DNA from 4 places in the Paenibacillus sp. FSL P2-0322 genome. Region 3 is predicted to be linked to each of the others. Evidence: riboswitches for the same ligand, from Rfam matches in the RefSeq annotation. Region 3 holds a riboswitch; each other region holds the start of a gene.
What was found. A riboswitch is a leader RNA that binds a small molecule or an ion and turns the genes downstream of it on or off. The one in region 3 is predicted to bind cyclic di-AMP.

Region 1 (3,282 bases), 1.5 Mb from region 3:
TGAGTGAAATATCCGAAGTTTCGGAAATTGTGCGCTCAATAAGTGGTATTCACCGAGGAAAATATCATATGTATTTTCCCCAGAATAAATTGAACGCGGTAAAAGACAGGCTTCCTGCCGAAATAAGGAATTATTTTGTCAAAGAATAGACAACTATATAGAAATGTAAGTAAAAAAAGGAGATGTAAACCTTGGATTTATTCGACACTCATACTCACTTGGATGCGCCACAATTTGACGAAGATCGTGAAGAAGTTATAGCACGTGCTGTCGAATCAGGAGTAACACGGATGATCAATATCGGATTTAATCGTGAGACCATTCCATCCACTATGAAATTGGCCGAGACGTATGATTTTATTTATGCGGCAGTTGGATGGCATCCGCAGGATGCTATTACAATGCAGGAGGGCGATCTAGAATGGATTGCATCGTTATGCAGTCATAAAAAGGTTGTAGCCATCGGAGAGATCGGTCTGGATTATTATTGGGATACATCACCGAAGGATGTGCAGCATCGGGTGTTTCGAAATCAAATTGGTCTGGCTCGTGAGCTCAAAATGCCCATTGTTATCCATAACCGGGATGCACATGAAGATATTGTTAAGATTTTGCGCGAGGAAAAAGCGAGTGAGATTGGCGGAGTCATGCACTCCTTTTCGGGTAGCTGGGAAACTGCCAAAATGGTGCTGGATATGGGATTTCACCTTTCCTTCGGTGGTCCAATAACGTTCAAAAATGCCAAGCAGCCAAAAGAGGTGCTCGCACAGGTGCCGCTGGACCGTCTGCTCATTGAAACTGATGCTCCCTATCTGACGCCTCATCCGTTTCGTGGGAAGCGAAATGAGTCTGCACATGTGAGACTGGTAGCAGAGGCTGCAGCCCAAATCAAAGGGATTACAGTGGAGGAATTAGTGTCAATAACGACCCAAAATGCCCTGGAACGATTTGACATTCAATGAAAAAGTGAAGAAATCGATCAAAATAAAGAGATAGACGAAGCTAATCATGAATTTGTTGCAGGAAACTCGAGAATATTACAATATTTTAACCGAATATTTTAAAAAATGTACTTGAAACCTGCTTTACAACATGCATAGAAACAGGATATCATCTTTTCAGTGAATTGTTGTTTGAATGTAAACATCAACAAGTCATTTCATGAACCAGTCTCGCTGAGTCCCTTTTACAGGGAACGGGGGAACCGATATGGCTTACAGTACGTCCGGCATATGTGCAAGAAGGGAACGTCTCTTCCGCCAGCCGGCTCGACCGAAATTCTTTCCCCGGATGGGATTGAATAGGTGGAGGAGCCGTATTTCGATTTCTTTCTGGGTCTTCGGGGTGAATGTGAAGGCGACCGCCATGAGCGGTTGACCCAAGCTAGGGCGACTCTCTACGTCCGAACCCGACAGCTAACCCCGTAAGCGTAACAAGAGAGAAGCCATCTCGTGCATGAGTTTTCCCGCATATTCACACATGCCGGAAGCCACGAAAGAGCTCTCTAGTCTCTTTCTCTGGCTTTTTTTGTTGTGAATAAAAGAAAATCTGTCATCATACTGTGGTTAAACAGGGGAGGACAGCATGCCGCGAAGACGGGTACATGGTGCAGGACAGTCGCAGTTTGGGCTTGTCTTGTAGAAAATCTGTTATAGTCACGTCAAATCTCAACTATGTCTTACTCCAGACGGCGGGCTATGTAAGGAGGACGGAGGAAATGGGCATTTTCCAAAAAAAGGATACCCATGAGTCACGCTCATCCAGCATGTCTTACGTATTGCGTTGGAAGCAAGAGAATGTGCGCCAGGCTGCTTTGGTTGCTATTTTTCTAATCGCGCTAACGATTATGATTTCAATTCTGATGTACACGCAATCTAAAAAACAAGTCTTTTTTGTCATCGATGGCAAGGCGTCTGCGGTAGAAACCCGGGAATCCAAGCTTCAAGATTTGCTGAGCGAGCATTCCATTTCACTTCAGCCGCATGATACAGTTTCCATGCCGCTAAATGGAGCAATACAGGATGGCGATCGCGTAGTCATTAAACGTGCCAATCAAGTCAAAGTATCTTCAGGCAATGAGACGAAAAAGCTGTACACAACAGAAAATACAGTAGAAGGTGCCATTCGTACCTCGGGCTATAAATTATCATCAACGGATAAAGTTTATCCTGCGTTGGATGCCTCTGTTTCGTCTAACATGGACATAAAAATCGTCCGTGTGAAGAAACAGCAGGTCGAACAGAAAAAACAGGTGCCTTATCAGGTCATCAAAACGGCCGATCCGAGTCTTTATAAAGGCGATAATCGGGTCATTCAAAGCGGCAAATCGGGTGTGGTCGTCCAGCACGTTCAAAAGGTATATCATGATGGAAAGTTGGTATCCAAACAGCTGGTTAACAAGGAAGTTGCACAGAACCGTGTGGATAAAGTCATTGCGGTAGGAACGAAGAAAAAACCGGTCGTTCTGGCTGCTTCCGTCGGTCCCAATGATGCGGTTAAGGCAACAACGGTTAGTTCGGGCAGTGCTGTCCGTAAAGCAGGCGTCAATTTTAAATATAGCAAAGTTTTACAAAATGTCTCCATGACGGCGTATTCCTCACAGGAGCCAGGTATCGGTACACGTACTGCATCCGGCGCACGTGTCACGGAAGGACGCACCATCGCGGTCGATCCGAGTGTAATTCCAATCGGCTGGTGGGTGTATATCGAAGGGGTGGGCTTCCGCCGTGCGGAGGATACCGGTGGCGCGATTAAAGGCCACAAAATCGATGTGTATTATGAGAGTTTGAGCCGAGCCAACCAATTTGGTCGTAAGCACGGTAAAACCGTTTATGTTATCGGACCGATAAAGCCTGAAATCAACTAAAACAGGTTGTGTATGTTGAGGGCAATGCGATAGTATTAATAACATAGTTATGCCATGCTAAGAAGAGGATATCCTCTTCTTATTTTGTTTTCAAAAGCAGGGAAAGATAAATATAGCTTGCTGTGTAGCAGTGGAGGGAAACGCAAATGATCAAGGAAGTGATCGTGGTAGAGGGCCGGGATGATACGGTGGCCATCCGCCGCGCTGTTGAAGCGGATACGATAGAAACTGGCGGCTCAGCCATTAATAAAATGACGCTGCGTAAAATTGCATTGGCGCAGGAGCGGCGGGGGGTCATCATTTTAACCGATCCCGATCATGCAGGGGAGCGCATCCGTAAGATTATCGCTTCCAAGGTACCCGGCTGCAAGCAGGCCTTTATACCCGAGGCAGAAGCGACGCGCAAAGGAGATATT
Region 2 (3,282 bases), 1.4 Mb from region 3:
GGTACAGAGCCCATAATCACTGTAGGCAGTGGCGTTGTGATCTATGAGCCGGAGCAGCATCGTATCTATGTACTCATTGGAGACGAGGAGCTGACGTCAGTCCCTTTGATTTGAGGTCCGTCTTATGGATTTATCAACGGGGCCGTGGTAATATGTACACCAATATATCGTAGTTTTGGCCGTATTTAAGCGGTCGAAAGGCTTCCGTATAAACGGGGAGGAGTTCGTAACATGCCTTTTACACAAGAAGAGATTGAAGCACATCTGGAGAAACTGGAGGGCTGGGAACTGGAGGAAGGACGTTGGATCGTTCGGAAATATAATTTTTCCAGTTTTATGAAAGGGATTGCATTCGTGGATGAAGTTGCCGCTATATCTGAAGCATTCAATCATCATCCATTTATTACGATTGATTACAAGACCGTGACTCTGCGTTTGACCTCTTGGGACGACGGCGGTATTATGGCCGTGGATATTAAGGAAGCCCAACAATATAATGAAGCTTTTGAAAAAATGCGCAGCAGTCATTGAGCTTGTAATGATCTGTCGTATGATGATAAAAGCGCCTTCGCTATACAACATCGCGGTTGTATGCCGAAGGCGCTTTTATCATAGAACCTGGGTTTGGTGCTCGGGACGATATACCATACAAAAAAACGGTTTTTTGCCATCGGGAGTCTGGCGTTCATAGGTATCTGTAAGCTCAAATCCAGCCGCCTTGTAAGCCCGGATAGCGCGCCCATTCCAAGTGAGTACCTCTAGATCAATTTCATTCTTCGGGTTGCGTCGTTGGGCTTCCTCTGCAATGGCACGGACAAAATCAGCGCCTTTGCCATGTCCGCATCTTTCAGGATGCATTCCAAGACCTAGCCGGGTCACACCGATCATAGGAAAATATTGAGCAAATCCCGTCAGCTTATTCTCTTCATCCAGTACGGCAACATATTGCTCTTGACGAAGCGTGGGACTTCCAAATTCGACTTCAAGCGCCTTCATTTGTTCCCAGGGGAGCCAACCGTATATATTATAAGGTGGGTCATAGCGCCACTCACAGATTGCAGCCGCTTGATGCTCGTCCATCGGTACGATCTGATAGTTGGATATTGAGGCCGGCATGTGTTCCATCCTCCTTTTACAGGTACTTCAATCATTAACAACAGATTGTAGACAAGTTGCAGGGGAATGGCAAGCGTGTTTATTTCATACTCAAGTCGGGTATACATTCAATAAGAAGGAATTACTGCTCATATGCTCCCCCAGCGCTGACGGTAAAACCGACGATGTTCGCTAAAATTGAAACCTTTTGAGGCTTCAGTTCGTCAGTAATGATAATAATTGCTGATGTTGTGGACATAAAAAACCGCAATTCGATTCCGGCCAGAATCAAATTGCGGCTAGGGTTAGCTTGCTGTGCGTTAGTTATTCTACGTTGTCGTCATCAGGAATTTCTGAAGCTACAGAATGGTAAGCGTCTGTGCTCATAATTCTTTTTGCACCGACATAGCGGTTAGCGTAATAATTTTCGTTCAGTGAGCTAACTACTACACCACGTGAAGTCGAGGAGTGGGCAAATTTCCCTTCACCTACGAAGATACCTACATGGGAAATGCCTCTTCCTGTGGTGTTGAAGAACACCAGGTCTCCAGGTCTCATTTCATCGCGGGATACAGAAGATCCCATTTTGAATTGTGATCCGGATTGATGCGGAAGTTTAATTCCCAGTTTGTTGAATACATACATTGTGAAGCCGGAGCAATCGAATCCCTCGAGTGTAGTGCCTCCGCTTCTGTAGCTCGTTCCTTTGGCATCTTGAATGACCTGGTCCATCTTAGAGTCTGCATATGCACTGCCGCCACCGAATGTAAAAGATGTAAAGGCAATGGCAAGACCCATAGCTGCGATCGTTAGCTTCTTCTTCAAAAAAAATATACCCCTTCCAATGCCTGCGAGGTTAGCTTAAGGATTCGGTAGAAGGTTCCCCTATGACCACTCTGTTGCGAGATCAATTCACCCAAACTGGTTCCCCCGCTTCCTAGGTGCCAGGAATTAGGCTTAACTTAAGATGTGCACCTTGGAGAGCAGTATTCACAATAACGTTATTTTTGAGATAAAGGTTACAATAAAGATTACAAAGTTGTTACTATCAGTTCACTGCGATTATTGTAACAAAGACGGCTGGCTTTGGCAAATGTTTCATTGCAAAAAGTTACAAAAAAAATCTGCTCCTAATGTCCAAGGAACAGATGTTGTTAACAGTATTCAGTTATGTGTCGTTTGCGCGGATATGAATCAAGATTTTTCGACAGACGGAAATGAAGTAAAAAACATAAAGGCAGGGCTTAACTTCTACTGGAGATATCGGTATGCCATAGTCTGTACTGCGAACTGATATGCCACAGCCTGACCAGACTAGTAACAAAATGATACGATTGCTGGAGAATGAGCGCCAGCATGCCAGTCCAAATCATCGCCACGGTGCCAAATAGACCGAAGACCAGCAGCACACAAGCACCAAGCAAAAGAGATATACCGACAGCTGGAAGGAGCTGGCGAAAGAAGGCGAGCAGGGACGATAGTATGGCGTGACCACCGACAGTCCCCAGTTGCATATACAGGATGCACTGCCGAATGAACCATCCGTATGCCATCCATCCCATGACATAGGGCAACAAATGCAGCAGATAAGAGGAAGATTGAAGTGCTCCTGCTACAATAGGGTAGAGTCTCGGTACTACCCAAATGGCGGGAAGCAGCAGCAGTCCCAACTCGATGATGTAATACAACAGCGACGACATGCCATGGCGTTTCATACCCTTGAAAAAGGACAGGCTTTGCGGTTCAGTCGCATCGGTATGCAGGCTTTGATATATTCCGGCTCTAATGAAGGGAGTGATCAGTATGCGTAGTACAGTCGCCCCTAGTAGTATCCACAAATACACATGTACTTCCCGGCTGTCCATCAGAGCAATCTGGCTCTCCATCCAAAACAAGGTCTGTCCCAGCTCGTTTTGACCCTGATCAGGATAACGGAGCAGTAGCGGGATAACGGCAGACTGCACCAGCCGATAGAGAAACACCCCCCACAGTAGTCGATACAGAAATAAAATGATAACGATATAGAATCGTATGCGCACCAGCGCCCAGCCCTCTTTTATAACAGTCCGCATCTATAGACACCTCACCATGACAGACTTCCAAGCAGTGTTTCTAACAGCTTGGTTACACTTACATTCCAACGGGTTTGTTGCTTTTCGTCCAATTCGGCTTTTAGGCTATTGTTAA
Region 3 (3,282 bases):
CAGGAGGGACGTTGGGTATGCAGCATCTTATCAATGAGGGCGATCCGCCAACTGTCATTCTGCTGGATGGCGACATACAGACTTTTGATAGCCATGCCGTCAACGGTTGTAAATTGAGGATACAAATCATCCAGCATGTAATGTTCCAGGTCTTGTAGACTGTTCAAATGTCCGTTACGGGATAGTTTCTCCAGTCCGTTGAAACGGGTGAAGCCACCAACAGGTAGGGAAGGGTCCAACAATAATGCATAGTTCAGCAAGCGGTTGCCTTTATGCAGGGTGGTTCGCCTCCTCGAAGTGAATCCTTATGTTACGTTATTTCACTCTTTACTTGGGGGGACGAAAGATATTCGAAATATATGTAATATATATTTACATTTAAGTAGCTTTTGTGTCAAATTAAATATTCTTATCGCTCATATATGTTAGTTAAAATAACATATAAAATAATTATTATATTTTTGTTTACAAATAGTTGATGAGAGAGTATAATAAATCTGTTGCCTCATTACATTATGATTTGCGGTCGTGGTGGAATGGCAGACACGCTATCTTGAGGGGGTAGTGGGCGTACGCCCGTGGAGGTTCGAGTCCTCTCGACCGCATTATATGCAAGACTCAGTTAAAAAAGCATCCTGACACGGTTTACGTGAAGGGATGCTTTTTTGTTAAGCATTTTTCGTTATATCCTTTTGCCACAGAACAACGGTAGACAACCGGTCGTTTATTAACTGTGATAAAGAAGGATGTCAGTTTTGCTGCAAAAGCTTCTCTATATCTCCCGCCAGCTTATCTGGAGTGGTTTGCGGTGCATAGCGCTTAAATACGTTACCTTCTCGTGTAATTAAGAATTTAGTAAAATTCCATTTGATCGCTTTGGACCCTAATACCCCCGGAGCAGTTTGGGTCAGGTAACGAAATAAGGGGTGCGCTTGATCGCCATTGACATCTGTCTTGGCGAACATCGGAAAGGTAACACCATAATTGATCTGGCAAAACTCGGAAATCTCCTCGCTGGAACCTGGCTCTTGTTTGGCAAATTGGTTGCTGGGAAATCCCAAAATTTCGAGCCCCTGTTCATGGTACTGGTCATATAGCTCTTGTAGCGCTTTGTATTGGGGGGTTAACCCACATTTGCTGGCAGTGTTCACGATAAGCAGAACGTTCCCTTCATATGTGGATAACGGAATTTGTTTCCCTTGCAGGGTGTGCGCATCATATTCATAAACGGTCATAGTATCTCTCCTTATTCAATATTCAGCAATTAAATTGTAAGCAATTAAAATCGAGGTTGCAAGTTTTGAAAAGCTGTATCAAGCCTTTAGCCGCTGTAAAATCGTATTTTGTTCAAAACAGTAAATCGCACCGCAAATGGAGCGAATTAAGGTGTTTCTTCTTATAAAAGCGGGTTCAATCGGTGTTTAGCTGGTACATATAGCGTATTTTCTTCTCTTTTTACAAAAAAAGGCCAAAAACGCCCTACCCTACGCCAATATTGACATGCTTGTCATTTTCGAAAAGGGATGAAAAACAGAGATTGAAGGAGCTGTGAGAAGCATAGTTGCATTGTAAGCGCTATTATTAATATCCTAGGCTCTAAAGGCCGATTTATAACCCCGCAGTTGAGCTTTACAGTCTTCCATGCGCGGGTGTATGATTCAAGACGTAATTTCAAATTAACTTGAATGAAGCAACAACGAAATGTCTATAGCGCTGAATTTTGCAGTTGCAAAAGCGGGGGAACCAATCGAGATTGTACGGCTTCGGAAGCCGTGTGTCTCATGGGGTGAATTTTCAGGTCAAGTGCCAGAAATAGGGCGACTCTCACGTCCGAATCCGACAGCTAACCTCGTAAGCGTACAGGGAGAGGCAACAAACCGCCGTGTGCAGCCATGGTTTATTTTATCATGGATATGTAAGAAGCCGGAGGAAAGCCTTTTTCCTTCGGCTTCTTTTTGTTGTCTTTTTATACCGGGAGAGGAGCTACTGATGGAAGGTCGGTTAATTATTGTCACTGCACCGAATGAAGCGGGCAGAAGTTTTGTGAAATTGCTTATTTTCAAAAAATTGGCGTTTGCAGTTCTCACGAATAGCGCCCAGGAGGAACGACAGCTCAAAAAAATGGGTGTGGAGCACATTGTCCGCATCAATACCATGCAAGCGGGAAAATGGAATTTTCCAAAAAAAGAAATTGGTAGTGTGTATTTGTTCGAGAACAGCTTGAATCTGACGTGCCGTTTCCTGCAAATATGTCGGCCGCTAACATCGGAATCGATCTATGTTATTACGCACGGCTGTAATCCACAAGGAATTTATCGGGGATTGGGAGCGGATCATGTGATCTACACATTGAACGGAGAGGTGGGTTTTCTGCTGAACGGATAAGCACTTATAACATAGTTGTTTTATGATTTTATGATCAAATAAGAATGGCGATCTGAGGACCGATACGGAGGGTATAAACATGATGGATATATACATGCTGCTCGTCATGGCTGTGAGTTATGGAGTGATACTGCTGTTTGTACGCTGGTGTGATGCGCAGACCTCTAAAGGAGGACGAAGAGGATGATCGTTATACTTGGGCTTACGGCTATTGTGTTTATGTATTTAATCTACGCACTCCTGAACCCTGAAAAGTTCTAGTCAGCTATAGGGGATAGAGCGGGCGGGAACAACAGATCTGAATATTAAGCATCATAGGTAGCGGGTTTTCGCAAACGTGTGCACACAATTGGTGCTCTGGAAGCAGGTCTGTTGTTCCAAACGCAGGAGCATTTTGAAGGAGGAATAAAGGATGGAGCTGCTTCAAATTGGAATTGTGATCGTCATATTGCTGCTCTTGGTAAAGCCAGTGGGCACCTATATGTATCATGTATTCTCGAATGAACCCAATCGGACGGATCGGATTTTTGGCGGAACAGAAAAGCTGATTTATAAGATAGTAGGATTGAAGAAGCTGGAGAGCATGCGTTGGACTACGTATGTTATGAGTTTCATTGCAACGAATGTCGTGCTTGTGGCGATCAGCTACTTGCTGTTGCGTTTACAGGGAATGCTTCCTGGTAATCCGGCTGGAAACAGTAATATGGAAGCATCACTAGCTTTTAATACGGTAATCAGCTTTATGACGAATACGAATCTCCAACATTATAGCGGAGAAAGCGGGCTTACGTATCTGACACAGATGGCGTTCGTCACGATGATGATGTTCACTTCGGCTGCTTCCGGTTTTGCGGTTGCTGCGGCTTTTATGAGAGGATTGACGCGGCGCGGTGAAGG
Region 4 (3,282 bases), 1.7 Mb from region 3:
ATCCATCCTTCCTTCAATTCCATGTCTGTACAATTATGAATTGCATCCCCATTATACACCAGCTGTCACGGTATACCGAATTCGTTGTAAGGCTAAAACTTGCGAAAATGCTCCTGTTTTCGGTCATGTTTAAGAGAATATGTACGTTTAGCTCCATCATCTTCATTGATAATCGTTTCATCGTGGACTTCTTTCCAGTCGTTTATGAGCCGAACTTGGTAACCAGCATATTTTTAATAGGACAGGTACATAATAGTCGAGAGCACCACTAGGTATCACTGCACGGAAAGGGGGGATACATATGCCGTACAGGGGAGTGTTGCCAGGCTTGGCACTGTTACTAGCATTTTCAAGTTTACCCGTTCACGCGGATGCGCCTCCCAACATCGGAACGCCCCATCCCAAGGAAGCAACTGTTGCTTCTTCTGTACAACAGAGCATAGATCGAGCAACTCCTACATTAGCAATGCTGCGAAAAAAACATGCGGACATTTTTAAAATGTGCGGCCCACACACCCGCCAAATTGCCCTAACCTTTGATGATGTGCCCGATTCTAGGTATACGCCGCAGGTTTTGGACGTATTACACGCCAATGGCATCAAAGCTACATTTTTCATCGTCGGTCACCGTGCGGAAAAGCATCCGGGGATCATACGCCGTATTATCCGTGAAGGCCATGCTATAGGAAACCATTCCTATACTCATCCGGATTTTAGGAAGGCCACACCAGAACGCTTTCGCAACCAGATTACAAAAACAGAACGTATTTTACAAGCCAGCGCAGGTTTTCGCCCCAAGTTGATTCGTCCACCCTACGGTGAAATCACGGAGCCTCAAATCCAGTGGGCACGTCGTCATGGCTACATGATTGTCAATTGGAATGTAGACTCTCTCGACTGGAAGGGACTAAGTAAAACACAAATTCAGCGCAATGTGATCCCAGCTACTGGGCCTGGCTCTATTATTTTAATGCACGCAGGTGGAGGTCAAAGTTCCAACTTGCAAGGCACTGTCCAAGCTCTGCCGGGTCTAATTCACTCTCTAAAAGCTAAGGGCTACAAATTTGTGACAGTCCCCCGGCTACTCCACACATCGGAACAGAAATAACCATATGTTTATGATTGAGCTACAAGCTAAAGCAACGTAAAAAGGCTGTCTTACCAGCAGAAGTTTTCTGCTCGTCAAGACAGCCTTTTTTATGGATAGGACCTGATAAGAGTCTGACCTAGTTATATGCGGTAGGATACAGGCATTAAGTTTACATAATATATATTATGTTTAATTAAACCATATACACGTATAATGCTATTTATCAATAACGTACAGCTTCACATTTTGAAATCCAAAGTCGTTCACAAATGATTTGTTGCCAGGAATAAAGATATCAATCCGTTTTCCTGTAATGGCGCTGCCCTGATCACGAGCGACAGCTACAAAAGAATGATCCGGCAAACCTGGGTGGGAATAGCCTGTAACCAGCACTTTCGTGCCCATCGGAATGACGTTCGGGTCTACCGCAATTGTACCTAGTTTAAGCGGATTGCCGTAGTAGTCCACAGCTCCCCATTTACCATTCTCATCGGCTGCGGCAGAATACGCAGTAGCCTTAACGTCAACTATTTTGCTATAGTTAAATGTTTTGCCCCACGCTTCAATCGTTGGCCCCTCATTCGCTGGTGCTTTCTCCGTAAGAAGCTGAGGCTTCGAATCCGAAGCTGCATTCACACTTTTTTCACCAGGTACCTTAATTTGCAGACCTGCATATATATTGTTAGAGGCAATGTTTGGGTTCGCCTTCGTCAGCTCGTCCACTGATACTCCATAACGTTGAGCAAGCAAAAAGAAGGTATCGCCATCTTTGGCAGTATGAAGCGAAGCAGCATCCGCTACTCCAGCTGTCTGTGCCAGCCCTGCAATGGCTGCGGCAAGCACCGCAAATTTCATGGTTTTTCCAATATGTTTTAGATGTTTCAAAGATATGTACCTCCTCTGTTATGCCTGCGAAGTTAGCTGTCGGATTCGGACTCAGGAGAAGCCCTATGCTTGTGCAATTCACCCCTAGGCATATTCCATATCGTCTTATGACGTTTCGGAAAGACTGCCGTTGTTACGTCCCCCGCACTTCCCATAGTTTGGGCCCAGCATTCAGCGTTTGTCATAACCGCATGCTGTCCCGGTAAGTTTTGGCTTACTGCATAATATCACAATTTTGTAACCTTATCCGCATGAAAATGTTGGGAACCTTGAACATCATACTATACTCGTTACAATTTTGTCACCAAGAAATCGATATTTGTTACGAAAATATGGTGAAATGGTGACAAAAAAAGAAAAAGCCCTCCGTCAAACGGAGGGCTTTTTTATAGCTCATATCAGCACTTTCTTACAATACTTTGGCAAGAAAATCACGGGTGCGATCATGGCTTGGAGTACCAAATACCTGCTCTGGTGTACCTTGTTCCACAATTTGACCGTTATCCATAAAGATGATTCGATCGCCTACCTCGCGGGCAAAGCCCATTTCATGCGTCACGATTACCATGGTCATGCCGCCTTCGGCGAGCTTCTTCATTACATCCAGAACCTCTCCAACCATTTCAGGGTCCAATGCAGAAGTCGGCTCATCGAACAGCATTACGTGCGGCTGCATGGCCAAAGCACGCGCAATCGCAATACGTTGCTTCTGACCACCGGATAGCTGGTTCGGATAGGTATTCTTCTTATCCTCAAGCCCTACGGTACGCAGGAGTTCTAGCGCAATTTTTTCCGCTTCCTTCCCTGACTGTCTTCTAACCTGCGTTGGTGCTAGCGTCAGGTTCTGCAACACTGTTTTATGCGGGAACAGATTAAAATGCTGGAACACCATCCCCATCTTCTCCCGGGTTACATTAATATTATGACCACGAGCTGTAATCGGCTCGCCCTCAAACAAAATCTCCCCGTTCGTAGGCTGTTCTAGCAGATTCATGCAACGCAAAAACGTACTCTTCCCCGAACCGCTGGGACCGATGATGACGACGACTTCACCTTTGGCGATATCTATATCAATGCCTTTTAAAATCTCATTCTTGCCGAACGATTTACGCAGTTGTTTAACGGTGATCACTGGCTCTCAACTTCCTTTCCCATAAACCCAGCAGCTTAGACAAGCTGAATGTCATTACAAAATAAATAGCGGCTGCGATTACGAACGGACTTAACCCTTCGTAGGTAATGTTCTTAATGACCTGGGCCTGATACATAATATCCACCATCCCAATGGTCGAAATAATGGATGATTC

Region 1: it holds a riboswitch for cyclic di-AMP, as region 3 does, so the genes downstream of both, MKY24_RS00140 (3D domain-containing protein) here and MKY24_RS06835 (hypothetical protein) in region 3, are expected to answer to the same signal.
Region 2: it holds a riboswitch for cyclic di-AMP, as region 3 does, so the genes downstream of both, MKY24_RS00540 (C40 family peptidase) here and MKY24_RS06835 (hypothetical protein) in region 3, are expected to answer to the same signal.
Region 4: it holds a riboswitch for cyclic di-AMP, as region 3 does, so the genes downstream of both, MKY24_RS14180 (3D domain-containing protein) here and MKY24_RS06835 (hypothetical protein) in region 3, are expected to answer to the same signal.

Annotation. Positions count from the first base shown of each region.
Region 1 covers NZ_CP150243.1:28,874-32,155, forward strand. Annotated here, with positions in the region: gene MKY24_RS00130 (HD domain-containing protein) at 1-149, shown strand, start outside; gene MKY24_RS00135 (TatD family hydrolase) at 192-962, shown strand; cyclic di-AMP (ydaO/yuaA leader) riboswitch at 1,164-1,446, shown strand; gene MKY24_RS00140 (3D domain-containing protein) at 1,718-2,866, shown strand; gene rnmV (ribonuclease M5) at 3,013-3,282, shown strand, end outside.
Region 2 covers NZ_CP150243.1:134,057-137,338, forward strand. Annotated here, with positions in the region: gene MKY24_RS00525 (hypothetical protein) at 1-114, shown strand, start outside; gene MKY24_RS00530 (4a-hydroxytetrahydrobiopterin dehydratase) at 232-531, shown strand; gene MKY24_RS00535 (GNAT family protein) at 610-1,116, opposite strand; gene MKY24_RS00540 (C40 family peptidase) at 1,420-1,920, opposite strand; cyclic di-AMP (ydaO/yuaA leader) riboswitch at 1,926-2,063, opposite strand; gene MKY24_RS00545 (hypothetical protein) at 2,340-3,167, opposite strand; gene MKY24_RS00550 (M1 family metallopeptidase) at 3,179-3,282, opposite strand, start outside.
Region 3 covers NZ_CP150243.1:1,543,725-1,547,006, forward strand. Annotated here, with positions in the region: gene MKY24_RS06820 (urease accessory UreF family protein) at 1-260, opposite strand, end outside; tRNA gene MKY24_RS06825 (tRNA-Leu) at 523-605, shown strand; gene MKY24_RS06830 (glutathione peroxidase) at 750-1,235, opposite strand; cyclic di-AMP (ydaO/yuaA leader) riboswitch at 1,702-1,874, shown strand; gene MKY24_RS06835 (hypothetical protein) at 1,990-2,385, shown strand; gene kdpA (potassium-transporting ATPase subunit KdpA) at 2,798-3,282, shown strand, end outside.
Region 4 covers NZ_CP150243.1:3,272,156-3,275,437, forward strand. Annotated here, with positions in the region: gene MKY24_RS14175 (polysaccharide deacetylase family protein) at 302-1,108, shown strand; gene MKY24_RS14180 (3D domain-containing protein) at 1,307-1,975, opposite strand; cyclic di-AMP (ydaO/yuaA leader) riboswitch at 1,982-2,150, opposite strand; gene MKY24_RS14185 (amino acid ABC transporter ATP-binding protein) at 2,385-3,107, opposite strand; gene MKY24_RS14190 (ABC transporter substrate-binding protein/permease) at 3,094-3,282, opposite strand, start outside.